Regions from separate parts of the Streptomyces sp. NPDC046335 genome, predicted to be linked through region 2. Evidence: riboswitches for the same ligand, from Rfam matches in the RefSeq annotation. Region 2 holds a riboswitch; the other holds the start of a gene.
What was found. A riboswitch is a leader RNA that binds a small molecule or an ion and turns the genes downstream of it on or off. The one in region 2 is predicted to bind glycine.
Positions count from the first base shown of each region.

Region 1: another riboswitch for glycine. It lies ahead of gcvP (aminomethyl-transferring glycine dehydrogenase); the one in region 2 lies ahead of gcvT (glycine cleavage system aminomethyltransferase GcvT).

Region 1 covers NZ_JBVJFF010000030.1:10,115-18,248, reverse strand. The annotation lists gene ACZ6JY_RS40180 (substrate-binding and VWA domain-containing protein) at 1-987, shown strand, start outside; gene ACZ6JY_RS40175 (glutamate-cysteine ligase family protein) at 1,007-2,527, opposite strand; gene ACZ6JY_RS40170 (hypothetical protein) at 3,009-3,593, shown strand; gene ACZ6JY_RS40165 (DUF5999 family protein) at 3,908-4,114, shown strand; gene gcvP (aminomethyl-transferring glycine dehydrogenase) at 4,248-7,133, opposite strand; glycine riboswitch at 7,333-7,431, opposite strand; gene ACZ6JY_RS40155 (PRC-barrel domain-containing protein) at 7,583-7,960, shown strand; gene ACZ6JY_RS40150 (DNA polymerase IV) at 8,000-8,134, opposite strand, start outside.
Region 2 covers NZ_JBVJFF010000011.1:278,776-286,909, reverse strand. The annotation lists gene leuA (2-isopropylmalate synthase) at 1-7, shown strand, start outside; gene ACZ6JY_RS27360 (ABC transporter ATP-binding protein) at 4-864, shown strand; gene ACZ6JY_RS27355 (EF-hand domain-containing protein) at 925-1,137, opposite strand; gene ACZ6JY_RS27350 (GNAT family protein) at 1,219-1,878, shown strand; gene ACZ6JY_RS27345 (L-serine ammonia-lyase) at 1,912-3,282, opposite strand; gene glyA (serine hydroxymethyltransferase) at 3,490-4,752, opposite strand; gene gcvH (glycine cleavage system protein GcvH) at 4,776-5,153, opposite strand; gene gcvT (glycine cleavage system aminomethyltransferase GcvT) at 5,254-6,378, opposite strand; glycine riboswitch at 6,414-6,526, opposite strand; glycine riboswitch at 6,527-6,646, opposite strand; gene ACZ6JY_RS27325 (AAA family ATPase) at 6,852-7,499, shown strand; gene ACZ6JY_RS27320 (enhanced serine sensitivity protein SseB) at 7,571-8,134, shown strand, end outside.

The sequences.
Region 1 (8,134 bases), on a different contig from region 2:
GTCTCCGAGCAGGCGGCGTTCACCCACAACGCCTCCGCGGGCGGGGAGAACAACCTCGACCTGTTCTATCCGGAGGACGGCTCGCCCCGGCTCGACTACCCGTACACGCTGGTCGAGGACGGCAGGATGACCACGGACACCAGCCGCGCGGCCCTGCGTTTCATGGCGCTGTTCAGCGAGAAGGAGGGCCAGGACATCCTGGCCGACCACGGCTTCAGGACCGACCCCGACCAGCCGTCGGACGAACTGGTGACCGCCGCGGGTGGCCGCACCCCGCAGCCGTACTCCGGCGTGGCCGTCGAGCCGCCCTCGGACAAGCAGGTCCAGGAGACCCTCGGCATGTGGACGATCACGGTGCAGAGCGCCCGGCTCAGCACGGTCGTCGACGCCTCGGAGTCCATGCGGCAGCTCGTACCGGGGCGTGGTCAGTCCCGTATGGAGGTCACCAAGTCCTCGCTGCTCCAGGCCCTCGCGGGCTTCACGGACGAGGACGAGATCGGCCTCTGGGAGTTCGCCACCGCTCTCGACGGCGTACGCGACTACCGCGAGCTGGAGCCCACCGAACGGCTCGGCGACCGCAGAGGGAACGCCACCCACCGCGACAGGCTGTCGAAGGCCTTCAGCGAGCTCCAGCCCGTGCCGGGCGGCGCCACCGGGCTGTACGACACCACGCTCGCCGCCTACAAGAAGGCCCGAGGTGCGTACGCCGACGGCATGTTCAACGCCCTGGTGATCCTCACCGACGGCGCCAACCAGGACCCGGGCAGCATCTCCCGCAGCTCCCTCATCGCACAGCTCGAAGAGCTCACCGACCCCGAGGAGCCGGTGCCGGTCATCGCGATAGCCGTGGGCCCCGACGCCGACAAGGAGGAGGTCCAGCAGATCGCCGCGGCCACCGGCGGCTCCGGCCACCAGGTCGACGACCCGGCGCAGATCCACGCCGTCATCCTCAAGGCCATCGTGGAGGCGAGCAGCCGCCGGCGCTGACAGCGGCTCCTCGGTGGGGTCAGCCCCGGGGCACCGCCGGTCCGTGGAGCCCCAGCGGCCAGGTGTGCACCGGATGCCCCTCGTGCATCAGTTCGCAGTACCGCTGGGTGGTCGCGGCGAGCGCCGCCTCCCTGGTGAGCCCGCTCTCCAGCGCGAGGTGGTACGTCTTCGCCTGCCAGGAGGCCCCGTTGACCCGCCGCCGGCAGCGCTCCTCGATCACCCCGAGGTACAGGTCCCGGTCGGCGGGCGCCACGCCCCACGCGTCGAGCCCGGCGGCGGCCAGCGGCAGCAGCTCCTCGCGTACGAGGTCCACGGCCGGCACCTCGACGGTGCCGCCCAGTCTGCCGCGCCGCGGCCAGCGCAGGCCGGCGTCGATGCCGTGCCGGCACGCGACGTCGAAGTTGTGCGCCGCGGCCTCGAACGGCAGCCGGGACCACACGGGCCTGGCCTCCTCGCAGAGCGCCCGTACGAGCCCGTAGTAGAAGGCGACGTTCGCGACGACGTCGGTGACGGTGGGGCCCGCGGGCAGCACGCGGTTCTCCACGCGCAGGTGCGGTACGCCGTCGGCGATGCCGTACACCGGCCGGTTCCAGCGGTAGACGGTGCCGTTGTGCAGGACGAGTTCGCCGAGCCGCGGCACCTCTCCCGCGTCGAGCACGGCCAGCGGGTCCTCGGCGTCCATCAGGGGCAGCAGCGCCGGGAAGTACCGCAGGTTCTCCTCGAAGAGTTCGAGCGGCCCGGTGATCCAGCGCTCCCCGAACCAGGTCCGCGGGCGCACGCCCTGGGCCTGGAGCTCCGGGGGCCTGGTGTCGGTGGACTGGAGGAACAGCGGCGGACGCGACTCGCGCCACACCTCGCGGCCGAAGAGGAACGGCGCGTTGGCTCCCACGGCCACCTGCGCGGCGGCGATGGCCTGCGCCGCGTTCCACACGTCGGCGAACCGGCCCGGCGTGACCTGGAGGTGCAACTGGATGGAGGTGCACGCCGCTTCGGGAGCGATCGACGCGGAGGTGCAGGTGAGCCGCTCCACCCCCTCGATGTCGAGGGCGAAGGGTTCACCGCGCGCGGCCACGATCTGTTCGTTGAGGAGGGCGTAGCGGTCGACGTCGGAGAGGTTGGCCGAGGTCAGGTCGGCGCTGTTCAGGGTCGGCAGAATACCGATCATGACAATACCGGCGTCGAGTTCGTTCGCTTTTCTGTGGGCGTAGTTGAGGCCGGTGCGCAGTTCTTCGGCGAGCTGGTCGAGAACGCGTCCGCCGAGCCGGTGCGGGGCAATATTCACTTCCAGGTTGAACATTCCGAGTTCGGTCTGGAAATCCCTGCTCGCGATGCGTTCCAAAACCTGCGCATTCAACATTCTCGGCAGTCCGTCGGGCCCGGCCAGATTCAGCTCGATCTCCAGCCCCATGAGATTCTGGGGCCGGTCGAACCGCTCCTCCTCCAGCAGCCGCTCGAGTCCCGCGAGGCACTTCTGGAGCTTACTCCGATAGCGGTCCCGATCGGACAGATCGAACGCGCCCGCCGCGACCTTGTCCCCCATCGCCTTGTCCCTTCTCGCGCGGGCAGCCGGGGGCCCGGCCGCTGTGTACGGGGGATGATGCCCAACCAATGTGATCCGTAACGCCCCGCGGGACGCGGCCGGCGAGTAGGCTCGGTGCCGCCGCGCACCGGCACATTCACGGGGCATGCGGCAGAGAGCAGATTCTTACCGGTGAGCTTGGTCAAAAACACCGACGCGAATCGGCCGACCGCTCCCGTCGGCAAATCTGAGGTCACGGGAGTGACACCCTTGCGGAATGTGGAGAAAAACCGCATTATGACGGCTCGATAAGTCCTTGCCGGAAATATCGATCATGGTTAGATGAAACAACGGCCGAACACGCATCGTATAAACTCCGCTTTCGAGGCAGAGTTCTGGCGCCCCGGTCCCCCCGGCCCCGCCCCTCTGGCCCGAAGCTGACAGCGCCGTCACGCACCCGCCCCGCTCCACCGTGCCTGTCGAATGAGAGAGGCGACCCACCATGCCGCTGCATGTTCCTCCAGCCCCCGCGCCCGCCCTGCGCAGCGTCCTCGCGGCACTCGGTTCCCCCACTGCCGTACGCGAGGCGCGCACACCGACCCTGCGTGCGGCCCAAGGCCCGTTGAGCCCGGAACTCCCGCTGCCCGTCCACGTCCTGGACCGCATCACCCCCGGCGGCACGTCGCCCACGCGCCTCGCCGGCTGGCGCTTCCTGATCCGCGGCGGTGAGCGGGCCCTCGCCGCGGCCGACACGATGCTCACGCCGGACGGCTGGGCCTTCTCGCACTTCTTCGAGGGCCCCTACATCGCCTCCACGGAACGGGCCCTGCGGCACGCCGAGGCCATGCCGATGCCCTGCCAGCCCCGGCTGCTCTCCGTGCCCGAGCTGTACATGCTGACGCTCTGGCTGCACCGCGACTGCACGGACGACGGCGCCGAGGGCCCGCTCGCCGCCACCGATCTGCTGGTGCCCCTCGCGCCCGCGCCGCCCGGCATCGCGGCCCACCGTCCGCACCGCGTCGCCGAGTTGCTCCAGGTCCTCACCCTGCGGCTGTCCCCCAGCCCTCTGCTGAGGTCGCCCGTCTGACGAACGCCGGGCCCCTCGCGTCCCTTCGTGCCCCGCTGCCCCCGGCCGCGGGGCACGACGCTGTTCCCACCCAAGTGGACTAGCCCGGTCGGGCCACCCCGAACCACCCGAAGAGGCAGTGGAGTTGGACTGAACCGTTCGGCCGGGTGATACGTCATTAAGCAGTAGGAACCGCTGCTGCAAAATCCCTGCGGATTGACGCCCGTAGGGCAACACTGGGACCGGACCGACTACAACGGGGGGCGGTCATGAGCACCGCGACAAGCCGCAGGACAGACGCCACAGCCATCACACCGCAGCGAAAGAACCCTTCCATGTGCCAGCACCAACCACCGTGCCCGACAGCCGACTCCGCCGACCGGGAGGCCGCGCTCCTCGCGGCGAGCCACCCGGAACAGGGCTGGAGCCTGCTGTGCAACGGCGTCCTGCTCTTCGAGGACACCGGTGAGCTGCTGCCGGACGGCCAGATCATCGCCCCGCACCGACCGCTGGGCACCGACCAGATCATGACGGCCGCCTGATCGCCGCCGGCACAGCCGCACGGACAGGCATCCCACGCGATCCACGTGATCGCGGCAGACAGCCGAGGGGCCGGCCCGGAGAACACTCTCCGGACCGGCCCCGACGCATGCCCGTGGCGCACGGGCACCGGCATCAGTCCTCGTACGCGTCCAGCGGCGGGCAGGAGCAGACGAGGTTCCGGTCGCCGTACGCCTGGTCGATGCGGCGCACCGGCGGCCAGTACTTGTCCGAGGGGGCGACTCCGGCGGGGAAGACGGCCTCCTCGCGGCTGTAGCCGTGCTCCCACTCACCGCTCAGCGCGGCGGCGGTGTGCGGGGCGTTGCGCAGCGGATTGTCGTCGGCGGCCCACTCGCCGGAGCCGACCTTCTCGATCTCCCGGCGGATGGCGATCATCGCCTCGCAGAACCGGTCGATCTCGTTCAGGTCCTCGCTCTCCGTCGGCTCGATCATCAGCGTCCCCGCCACCGGGAACGACATGGTCGGCGCGTGGAAGCCGTAGTCGATGAGCCGCTTGGCGATGTCGTCGACGCTGACGCCGGTCGCCTTGCTGAGCGGCCGCAGGTCGACGATGCACTCGTGCGCGACGAGACCGGCGGGGCCGGTGTAGAGCACGGGGTAGTGCGGCTCCAGGCGCTTGGCGATGTAGTTGGCGGAGAGCACCGCGACCTGGGAGGCGCGCTTGAGGCCCTCGCCGCCCATGAGGCGCACGTACGACCAGGAGATCGGCAGGATTCCGGCGGAACCCCACGGCGCCGCGGAGATCGGTCCCACGCCGGTCTCGGGACCGGCGGCGGGCTGCAGCGGGTGGTTCGGGAGGTAGGGCGCGAGGTGCTCGCGGACGCCGACCGGGCCGACGCCGGGGCCGCCGCCGCCGTGCGGGATACAGAAGGTCTTGTGCAGGTTCAGGTGCGAGACGTCGCCGCCGAAGTGGCCCGGCTTGGCGAGACCCACCAGCGCGTTGAGGTTGGCCCCGTCCACGTACACCTGGCCGCCGGCCTCGTGCACCTCCGCGCAGATGTCGGCGACGTGCTCCTCGAAGACGCCGTGCGTCGAGGGGTAGGTGATCATCAGCACGGACAGCTCGTCGCGGTGCTTCTCGATCTTGGCCCGCAGGTCCTCGACGTCGACCTCGCCGTCGTCGGCGGTCTTGACGACCACGACCTTCATGCCCGCCATGACGGCGCTCGCCGCGTTCGTCCCGTGCGCGGAGGAGGGGATGAGGCAGACGGTGCGCTGCTCGTCGCCGTTGGCCCGGTGGTACCCGCGTACGGCGAGCAGTCCGGCCAGCTCGCCCTGCGATCCGGCGTTGGGCTGGAGGGAGACCTTGTCGTACCCGGTGACCTCGGCGAGCCTCTCCTCCAGCTCACGGATGAGGGTGAGGTAGCCCTGCGCCTGCTCGGCGGGCGCGAAGGGGTGCAGCTGCCCGAACTCGGGCCAGGTGACCGGCTCCATCTCGGTGGTCGCGTTGAGCTTCATGGTGCAGGAGCCCAGCGGGATCATGCCTCGGTCGAGCGCGTAGTCGCGGTCGGCGAGCCTGCGCAGGTAGCGCAGCATGGAGGTCTCGGAGCGGTACTGGTGGAAGACCGGGTGCGCGAGGTAGTCGTCGCTGCGCAGCAGGCCCTCGGGCAGCGTGTCGGCGGCGGTGGCGTCGAGCGCGTCCACGTCGGCGTCGACGCGGAAGGCGCCCCAGACCGCGCTGAGCTGCCGGCGCGTGGTCGTCTCGTCGCAGGCCAGGGAGACGTGGTCGGCGTCGACGAGGTGGATGTTGGCGCCGGCCTCGCGGGCGGCGGCGACCAGTTCCGCGGCCTTGCCGGGCGCCCGCACCGTGATGGTGTCGAAGTAGGCGCCGTGGACGACCTCGTAACCGCCGCCGGTGAGGCCGGCGGCGAGCAGCGTGGCATACCGGTGGGTGCGGCGCGCGATGGACTTCAGGCCCTCGGGCCCGTGGTACACCGCGTACATCCCGGCCATGACGGCGAGCAGCACCTGGGCGGTACAGATGTTGCTGGTGGCCTTCTCGCGGCGGATGTGCTGCTCACGGGTCTGGAGCGCGAGCCGGTAGGCCTTGTTGCCGTCGACGTCGACCGAGACGCCCACCAGGCGCCCCGGCAGGCTGCGCGCGAAGTTCTCGCGCACCGCCATGTAACCGGCGTGCGGACCGCCGAAGCCCATGGGGACGCCGAAGCGCTGGGTCGTGCCGACGGCGATGTCGGCGCCAAGATCGCCGGGCGAGGTGAGCAGCGTCAGGGCGAGCAGGTCGGCGGCGACGGTGACGACCGCGCCGAGCTCGTGCGCCCGGTCGATCAGCGGCTTGATGTCGCGGACGGCACCGGAGGCGCCCGGGTACTGCACCAGCAGGCCCACGATGCCGCGCTCGGCGACCTCGGCCGGGATGCCGTCGCTCAGGTCGGCGACGACGATCTCGACGCCGGCCGGCTCGGCGCGCGTCTGGATGACGGCGATGGTCTGCGGCAGCGCGTCCGCGTCGACCACGTACACGCCGTTCTTGACCTTGCCCATGCGCCGCGAGAGGGCCATGGCCTCGGCGGCGGCGGTGCCCTCGTCGAGGAGGGAGGCGCCGGAGGTGGGCAGGCCGGTCAGCTCGGCGACCATGGTCTGGAAGTTCAGCAGCGCCTCCAGGCGCCCCTGCGAGATCTCGGGCTGGTACGGCGTGTAGGCGGTGTACCAGGCGGGGTTCTCCATCACGTTCCGCAGGATCACCGGCGGCGTGAACGTCCCGTAGTACCCGAGGCCGATCATGGAGTCCAGGACCTGGTTGCGGTCCGCGAGCGAACGCAGTTCGGCGAGGACCTCGGCCTCGCTGCGGGCGCCGGGCAGGTCGAGCGCCTCGGCGTTCTTGATCACATCCGGCACCGCGGCGGCCGTGAGGTCGTCCAGCGAGCCGTACCCGACCTGGGCGAGCATCTTGGCCTGTGCCGCGGCGTCGGGCCCTATGTGCCGCTGCTCGAAGGGGATGCCCTGCTCCAGTGCGGCGAGCGGGATATGGGTGGCAGTCATTGCGGAGGCCTCCTGGTCTGCACGACCTACGAGGGGTACCTCGACGCGGGTACCCGGACGGCCTCCCCCTCTGTCATCTCAACCTGAGAGCTTCACCGGCGACACCCTCGACCTGCGAAGACGCCGACCGGCTTTCACCGTCGGTGAGGGAGGGTCCCGGGCGTGCCCGCCCGACGCCCGCCCTGCTTTCCAGAGTGACCTCGTCCGTGCGGTACGGGTGCCTGAGAGATTCCGGGGAGGATTTGCTCCTTCGGCGCCTCCGGACTTGCGGTCCGGAGAGCTCTCCCGCACGGGATCAGCAGCCGTCGCCAGCCTACCAGCGAGGACCATGGCCGATCCCTCGAGTGGCCGCCTGCCTCGAAGTGCTCTTTCGTAGTGAGTACGAACGAACAATGATGAGTTGTCCCCATATCCCGGTGTCCGTCACCCCGCGACCAGCTGGAGGGCCCGTGCGAACCGACATCGATCCGCGCAACCTGATCGGCCGCAAGGCGTTCGACCGGAACGGGGCGAAAATCGGCACGATCGACGAAATCTACCTCGACGACGCCACCGGCGCCCCGGAGTGGGCGGCGATACGCACCGGCCTGTTCAGCCGCGACGCCTTCGTCCCGCTGGAGCCGAGCGAGCTCGTCGGCGACGGCACCCTCCGCATCCCCTTCGACCGCGCCCTGATCAAGGACGCCCCCGACTTCGGCGTCGGCCGCCACCTCTCCCCGGCGCAGGAGGTCCAGCTCTACCACCACTACGGCCTGGACACGACAGCTCCGCTCGCTCCGCCTCCGGACCGCGATTTCGGCCAGGTGGCAGACCAGGACCCAGCCTGACCGCCTCCCCCGGCAAGCCCGCCGGCCGGCCTTCGGTCGTCACCCCTCATCCACCAGCGGCCCCCCGTCCACCAGCGGCAGCGGCTCCGCCGGCTCCAGTTTCGGGTCGTCCGTCCTGAACGTGCGCACGCGGCCCGGCTCCGACTGCGGCGTCTCGAAGCGCACCGTCACCCG
Region 2 (8,134 bases):
CCGATGACCGCGGCCCCACACACCGGAACCGCCCCCACCGGAACCGTCCCCACCCGGAGCGCCCCTGCCGGGAGCGCCCCCACCGGCGCCGTCCTGCGGGCCGACGGCGTCACCGTCGTCAGGGACGGGCGCCCCATCCTGGAGGACGTCGGCCTCACCGTCCGCCCCGGCGAGCACTGGGCGCTGCTCGGCGCCAACGGCGCGGGCAAGTCGACCCTGCTCGGCCTCTGCGGCGCCGTCACCCACCCCACCCGCGGCACGGTCGAGGTGCTCGGCCGCCGCCTCGGCACCGTCGACCTCCGCGAACTGCGGGCGTACGTCGGTCATGTCGACCCGCGGCATCCGCTGCGCTCGCCGCTGCGGGTGCGCGACGTCGTCCTGACCGGTCTCACCAACAGCACCGAGCCGGTGCCGCGATGGCGCCCCACGCCGGAACAGGAGGAGCGGGCCGACCGCCTGATCGCCCTGCTCGGCCTCGGCCACCGCGAGGACGCGCGCTGGCCGACGCTGTCCCAGGGCGAGCGCGGACGCACCCTGATCGCGCGCTCCCTGATGCCGAGCCCCCGCCTGGTCCTGCTCGACGAGCCGGCCACCGGCCTGGACCTGGCGGGACGCGAACGCCTCCTCGACAGCCTGGACACCCTGCGCGAGGCGCACCCGGAGCTCGCCACGGTCCTGGTCACGCACCACCTGGAGGAGCTGCCCGCAGGTACGACCCACGCGCTGCTCCTGCGCGACGGCCGCGCGCTGGCCTCCGGCGCGGTCGACGACGTACTGACGAGTGACTGGATCAGCAAGTGCTTCGACCACCCCGTGCGCCTGGAGCGCAGGGACGGCCGCTGGAGCGTGCGCACGTACCGGTGACGCGTACGAGAAGGGGCCCGGCGCACCGTGTGTGCGCCGGGCCCCTCATCGACTCACCGTCTACTTGTTCAGGCTCGCCCAGAACTCGTCGAACGACAGCCGCTTGTCCGCGTCGCTGTCCTTCGTGCCGATGACGGCCTCGGCCACCGTCTCGGTCACGTAGAAGTCCCCCATTTTGGCCATGGCGCTCTTCCACTCGGCCGCCGTGACGAAGCCGTCGCCGTCCGCGTCGAACTGGTCGAACGTCTTACGCGCTTCCTCGATGTCCGCCACCGGATCCACCCCTTCTTGGTGCACTACTGACGGGGGTTAGGGTATCGGCCGCACGGCACCCGGATCACGAGGAGTACACCCATGGCCAGAGACTCCACCGCGCTCGGAGCCCTCCTGGACGCGGCGGCCCGCGGCGATTTCCCGCCACCGGACGGCACCACGACCGTCGTGCCGCAGCCCGGCCACCGCGACGAGGGCGTGATCGCCTTCACCGCGCACTCCGTCGTCTTCACGGACGAGGACCCGCGGTGGGTGCGGGCCACGCTCGCCTCGCTCGACTGCGATCCGCTGGCGGCCACCATGAGCGCGCGCTTCCACAGCGCCTTCCTCGACCGGACGGGCCGCGCGACGGACACCATCGACCTGCTGACCGTCGCCACCGCCCGGCCGGGCGACCCCGATCCGCGCCTTGAGCTGCGCGAGATCGACGACCCCGACCACCCGCGCGTCGCCCGCGCCCGCAAGCGCCGCGACGACGTACGGGTGTGGTCGGCGACGGGCGGCGGCGTACTGGTACTCGGCCGGGGCGTCGCCGGCCGCTGGGAGACGTCGATCGAGGTCGAGGAGGGCGTACGCCACCGGGGCCTCGGCCGCGCCCTGGCGAGCGCGGCGCGCCACCTCGTCCCGGACGGCGACGTGGTGTGGGCGCAGCAGTCACCGGGCAACGCGCGCAGCGTCCGCACCTTCCAGGCGGCGGGCTACCGCCCGGTGGGCTCGGAGGCACTGTTCTTCGCGGGCTGAGCCGGCACTCGCTGACGCCGGCACCCGACGGCTTCAGCACTCGATGATGTTCACCGCGAGCCCGCCCCGCGCCGTCTCCTTGTACTTGACGCTCATGTCGGCGCCCGTCTCCTTCATGGTCTTGATGACCTTGTCGAGGGAGACCTTGTGGGAGCCGTCGCCGCGCATCGCCATCTTCGCGGCGGTCACGGCCTTCACGGCCGCCATGCCGTTGCGCTCGATGCACGGGATCTGGACGAGGCCGCCGACCGGGTCGCAGGTCAGGCCGAGGTTGTGCTCCATGCCGATCTCGGCGGCGTTCTCCACCTTCTCGGGGGAGCCGCCGAGGACCTCGGCGAGGGCGCCCGCCGCCATGGAGCAGGCGGAGCCGACCTCGCCCTGGCAGCCGACCTCGGCGCCGGAGATCGAGGCGTTCTCCTTGAAGAGCATGCCGATCGCGCCCGCCGCGAGCAGGAAGCGGACCACGCCGTCCTCGTCGGCTCCGGGGATGAAGTTCATGTAGTAGTGCAGGACCGCCGGGATGATGCCCGCCGCGCCGTTCGTCGGGGCGGTGACCACACGGCCGCCGGCCGCGTTCTCCTCGTTCACCGCCATCGCGTACAGCGTGATCCACTCCATGGCGCGGGCCTGCGGGTCGCCCTCGGCGCGGAGCTGGCGGGCCGAGTTGGCGGCGCGGCGGCGGACCTTGAGGCCGCCCGGCAGGATGCCCTCGCGGGACATGCCGCGCGAGACGCAGGCCTGCATGACGCCCCAGATGTCGAGGAGACCCGCGCGGATCTCCTCCTCCGTGCGCCAGGCCTTCTCGTTCTCCAGCATCATCGCGGAGATGGAGAGGCCGGTCTCCTCGGCACGGCGCAGCAGCTCGTCGCCGGTGCGGAAGGGGTGCCTGAGCACGGTGTCGTCCGGCACGATCGGGTCGTCGCCCTCGACCGCGGCCTCGTCCACGACGAAGCCGCCGCCCACGGAGTAGTACGTCTTCTCCAGGACCGGGGCGCCGTCGTGGCCGTACGCGGAGATCGTCATGCCGTTGGCGTGGTACGGCAGGGCCTTGCGGCGGTGCAGGATCAGGTCCTCGTCGAAGTCGAAGCCGATCTCGTGCATGCCGAGAAGATTGAGGCGCGAGCTCTGCTTGATCCGCTCCACGCGGTCGTCGGCGCTCTCCACGTCCACGGTGCGCGGCGACTCGCCCTCCAGGCCGAGCAGGACGGCCTTCGGGGTGCCGTGACCGTGTCCGGTCGCGCCGAGCGAGCCGAAGAGCTCGGCCCGTATCGCGGTGGTGTGGGCCATGAGGCCCTCGTTCTTGAGGCGGCTCGCGAACATGCGGGCGGCGCGCATCGGGCCGACCGTGTGGGAGCTGGACGGGCCGATGCCGATCGAGAACAGGTCGAAGACCGAGATGGCCACGGAACACTCCAAGGTTGGTTGGTAGACGCCGTTGTCTGCCGGGGTCGTGCAGAGGTACTGGGCGGTGCGGGTACTGCTCGTACCGCGCGGGCGGCACGTGGTGCGGGGCACCCTGCTCACCATCCAGTGTGCAAGGTGCCCCGACGTTTCGTACGTACGAACTAAAGCGTACAAAATAGCGGTACGAAACCACTTAGTGGTACGGAACTACTTCAGGCCGGGGTAAAGCGGGTGCTTGTCGGCCAGAGCGGTCACGCGGGCCTTGAGGGAGCCGGCGTCGAAGCCCGGCTTGAGGGCCTCGGCGATGATGTCGGCGACCTCGCGGAAGTCGTCGTCCTGGAAGCCGCGGGTGGCGAGCGCGGGCGTACCGATCCGCAGACCCGAGGTGACCATCGGGGGGCGCGGGTCGTTCGGGATCGCGTTGCGGTTGACCGTGATGCCGACCTCGTGGAGGCGGTCCTCGGCCTGCTGGCCGTCGAGCTCGGAGTTGCGCAGGTCCACCAGGACCAGGTGCACGTCCGTGCCGCCGGACAGGACGGAGACGCCGTGCTCGGTGACGTCCGGCTGCACCAGGCGCTCGGCCAGGGCGCGGGCGCCGTCCAGGGTGCGCTGCTGGCGCTCCTTGAACTCCTCGGAGGCCGCGATCTTGAAGGAGACGGCCTTGGCCGCGATCACGTGCTCCAGGGGGCCGCCCTGGAAGCCGGGGAAGACCGCGGAGTTCAGCTTCTTCGCGAACTCCTTGCTGCGGGCCAGGATGACGCCGCCGCGCGGGCCGCCCAGCGTCTTGTGCGTGGTGGAGGTGACCACGTCCGCGTAGGGCACCGGGTTCGGGTGCAGACCGGCGGCGACGAGGCCGGCGAAGTGCGCCATGTCGACCCACAGGTACGCGCCGACCTCGTCGGCGATCCGGCGGAACTCGGCGAAGTCCAGCTGACGCGGGTAGGCGGACCAGCCCGCGATGATCACCTTCGGGCTGTTCTCCTTGGCCAGGCGCTCGACCTCGGCCATGTCGACCAGGCCGGCCTCGTCGACGTGGTATGGGACCACGTTGAACTGCTTGCCGGAGAAGTTCAGGCGCATGCCGTGGGTGAGGTGGCCGCCGTGCGCCAGGTCCAGGCCGAGGATCGTGTCGCCGGGCTTGGCGATGGCGAAGAGGGCGGCCTGGTTCGCGGAGGCGCCGGAGTGCGGCTGGACGTTGGCGTACTCGGCGCCGAACAGGTCCTTGATCCGGTCGATCGCGATCTGCTCGGCGACGTCGACGTGCTCGCAGCCGCCGTAGTAGCGGCGGCCCGGGTAGCCCTCGGCGTACTTGTTCGTGAGGACGGTGCCCTGGGCCTCCATGACGGCGACCGGAGCGAAGTTCTCCGAGGCGATCATTTCCAGGGTCGACTGCTGGCGGTGGAGCTCGGCGTCGACGGCGGCGGCGACGTCCGGGTCCAGCTCGTGGAGAGGGGTGTTCAGAAGCGACATCACACGGTCCCTATCGGTATGGGTCAGCCGGCGGCGAAGGCGGTGTACTCATCGGCGGAGAGCAGATCGTCCGGCTCGTCCGTGATGCGCACCTTGAACAGCCATCCGCCCTCGAAGGGAGCGGAATTGACCAGCGAGGGGTCGTCGACGACGTCCTGGTTGGCGGCGACGACCTCGCCGTTGACCGGGGAGTAGAGGTCGCTGACCGACTTGGTCGACTCCAGCTCGCCGCAGGTCTCGCCCGCGGTCACCGTGTCGCCGACCTCCGGAAGCTGCACGAAGACGACGTCACCGAGCGCGTTGGCCGCGTGCTCCGTGATGCCGATGGTCGACACGCCCTCCTCGGCGGCCGACAGCCACTCGTGCTCCTTGCTGTAACGCAGCTGCTGGGGGTTGCTCATGTCCTGAATTCTCCTGTACGCGGGTGGGTGCTGCGGAACGGGGACGGTGTGCGTGGGGTCACTCACGGCGCTACGGAGCCGTGGCCCCGCGCACCGAGTGTCACTTCTGGCGCTTGTAGAACGGCAGCGCCACGACCTCGTACGGCTCGTGGGTGCCGCGGATGTCCACGCCCACACCCCGCGTCCCGGGGGCGGCGTGCTCGGCGTCGACGTAGGCCATGGCGATCGGCTTGCCCAGCGTCGGCGACGGGGCGCCGGAGGTGACCTCGCCGATGACCTTGCCGTCGGCGACCACGGGGAAGCCCGCGCGCGGCACCCGGCGGCCCTCGGCGACCAGACCGACCAGCTTGCGCGGCGGGGCGGTCTCGGCGCGCTCGGCGGCGGCCGCGAGGGCGGCGCGGCCCAGGAAGTTCTCCGACTGCGAGGTCTTCTCGAACTTCACGACCCGGCCGAGCCCGGCGTCGAACGGCGTGAGACCGGCGGTCAGCTCGTGCCCGTACAGCGGCATGCCCGCCTCAAGGCGCAGGGTGTCGCGGCAGGAGAGGCCCGCGGGCACCATGCCGACGGGCGTGCCCGCCTCCATCAGCGCGCCCCACAGCTTCTCCGCGTCACCGGGAGCGACGAAGAGCTCGAAGCCGTCCTCGCCGGTGTAACCCGTACGGGCGATCAGCGCCGGGACACCCGCGACGGTGCCGGGCAGGCCCGCGTAGTACTTCAGGTTGTCCAGGTCCGCGTCGGTGAGTGACTTCAGGATGCCGGGGGACTCGGGGCCCTGGACGGCGAGCAGCGCGTACGCGTCGTGGTCGTCGCGGACCTCCGCGTCGAATCCGGCCACCCGGCCGGACAGCTCGTCGAGGACGGTCCCGGCGTTGGAGGCGTTGGCGACGACCATGTACTCGGTCTCGCCGAGGCGGTAGACGATCAGGTCGTCCAGGATGCCGCCGTCCTCGGCGACGATCATCGTGTAGCGGGCGCGGCCGACACCGACGGAGCCGATGTTGCCGACCAGCGAGAAGTTCAGGAAGTCGACGGCCTCGGGGCCGGTGACCGTGATCTCGCCCATGTGGGAGAGGTCGAAGAGGCCGGCCTTGGTGCGGACGGCGTTGTGCTCGTCGCGCTCGCTGGCGTACCGCAGCGGCATGTCCCAGCCCGCGAAGTCGGTCATGGTCGCGCCGAGCGCTCGATGCACGGCATCGAGGGCGGTGAGACGGGGGGCAGTGCTCATGAAGGGAACTCCCAGGGCATGACGGGCGAGGTCGATCCTCCCCATCTGTCATCGGAACCTGAGAGGTTCGCCGCGAGCGCCCCGACTGAGGGACGTCCGGCTTGCACCTTGGGTGGGACCGTGGAGACGGTCCGCTTTTCAGATGTGCCTCGCCCGCGCGGTACGGGGCCTGAGAGATTCAAGGGAGGGACTTGCTCCTTCGGCGCCCCAGAACGTCATACGCACAACGTCGTACGACGGCTGCTGGGAACTCTCCCGCGCGGATTCAAACGGCCGGTATGGAGTTGCGGGCACATCATTGCACGCGACTCCCGCGAGGGGGACCCGTGGCCCTGGACGCCCCCTTTTCGGGGCACCTCGGACCTGGGCGCCCTTGTGCCGCATTACCTTCTCTTTACACTTGCCGGGGAAAGCAGTACGTGACAGCTACGGGGAGGCCGATCACGGTGCGCAGCAGGATCAGTGGCTATGCCATGACCACGGGGGTGGCACTGCCGGGGCAGGCCGCCGCCCCGCCGCGGGAGAGCTGCGTACCGCTGCTTCCGGTGGCCGTCGTCCGGGACCTGCGGCAGCGGGCGGGACACAGCCCGCACCGCCTCACCTTCGACGAGGGCGACCTGGTCGTCGTCTCCGGGCTGCCCGGTGGCGGAAAGTCGACGCTGATGCGGCAGGCCGTCACCGGCCCGCGCGTCGACTCCCAGGACACCCGCGACCGCTGGGCGGCGCGGATGCCGCGCCACCTCCCGTACGCGGTGTACCGCCCCCTCGTCCGCCTCGCGCACTACGCGGGACTGCGCCGCACCCTGCGCTCGGGGGTCAGCGTCGTCGTGCACGACTGCGGTACCCAGACCTGGGTGCGCCGCTGGCTGGCCCGCGAGGCGGCGCGGCGCGGCAGGACGCTGCACCTGCTCCTCCTCGACGTGCCCGCGGACACCGCGCTGGAGGGCCAGCGCGAGCGGGGGCGCGGCGTCTCGCGGTACGCGTTCGCGCGGCACCGCAGGACGATCGGCCGCCTGGTCGGCGACGCCGAGCGGGGCGAGCTGCCGCGCGGCTGCGGCTCCGCGGTGCTCATGGACCGCGCGGCGGCACGGGTGCTGCGGGGGATCGCCTTCGACCGCTGAGGACCACGGCGGCTCCCGGCGGCGTTAGGGTCGAGCCGCAGGCAGAGCGGTCGCGAGCAGGGGTTGGACTGATGGATTTTCCGGCGCAGGCACAGGCACACCCGTACGTCGGATGGCCGGGCAACGAACTGGAGGAGGTCCTCGCGGCCTCCCTCGGCGCCCCGGCGTCGGCGGGCGGCCGCATCATCGAGGTGCTCGGCCGCAGCCAGGTGTGGATCCCGCTGCCGAGCGGCGGCGGCCCCGACAGCGGCACCCTCGACCTGCCGACCCTGGAGATCGAGGGCCAGGCGTACGTCCCCGTCTTCACCTCCGAGCAGCAGTTCCGCCAGGCCCTGGGCGGCGCGGCCGACCGCATGGGGTGCACGGTGGCACCCGCGGTGGAGTTCGCCCGCGGCCTGCCGCCGCAGCTCGGCATCGCGCTGAACCCGGACGGCACCGTCGGCGTTCCCCTGCCGCCCCCGGCCGTCGCCGAGCTCTGCCGGGCGGGGCGCACCCCGCTCGACGGGCCCACCAGCGGCGGCCGGGTCCGCCTGTACGAGCCGGACTGGCAGGAGGACCCGGTGGACTTCCTGGCCGCCGCCGCGCGGGAGTTCGAGGCGACGGGGGTCGTGCTCACCGCCCGCCGCTGCCTGGCC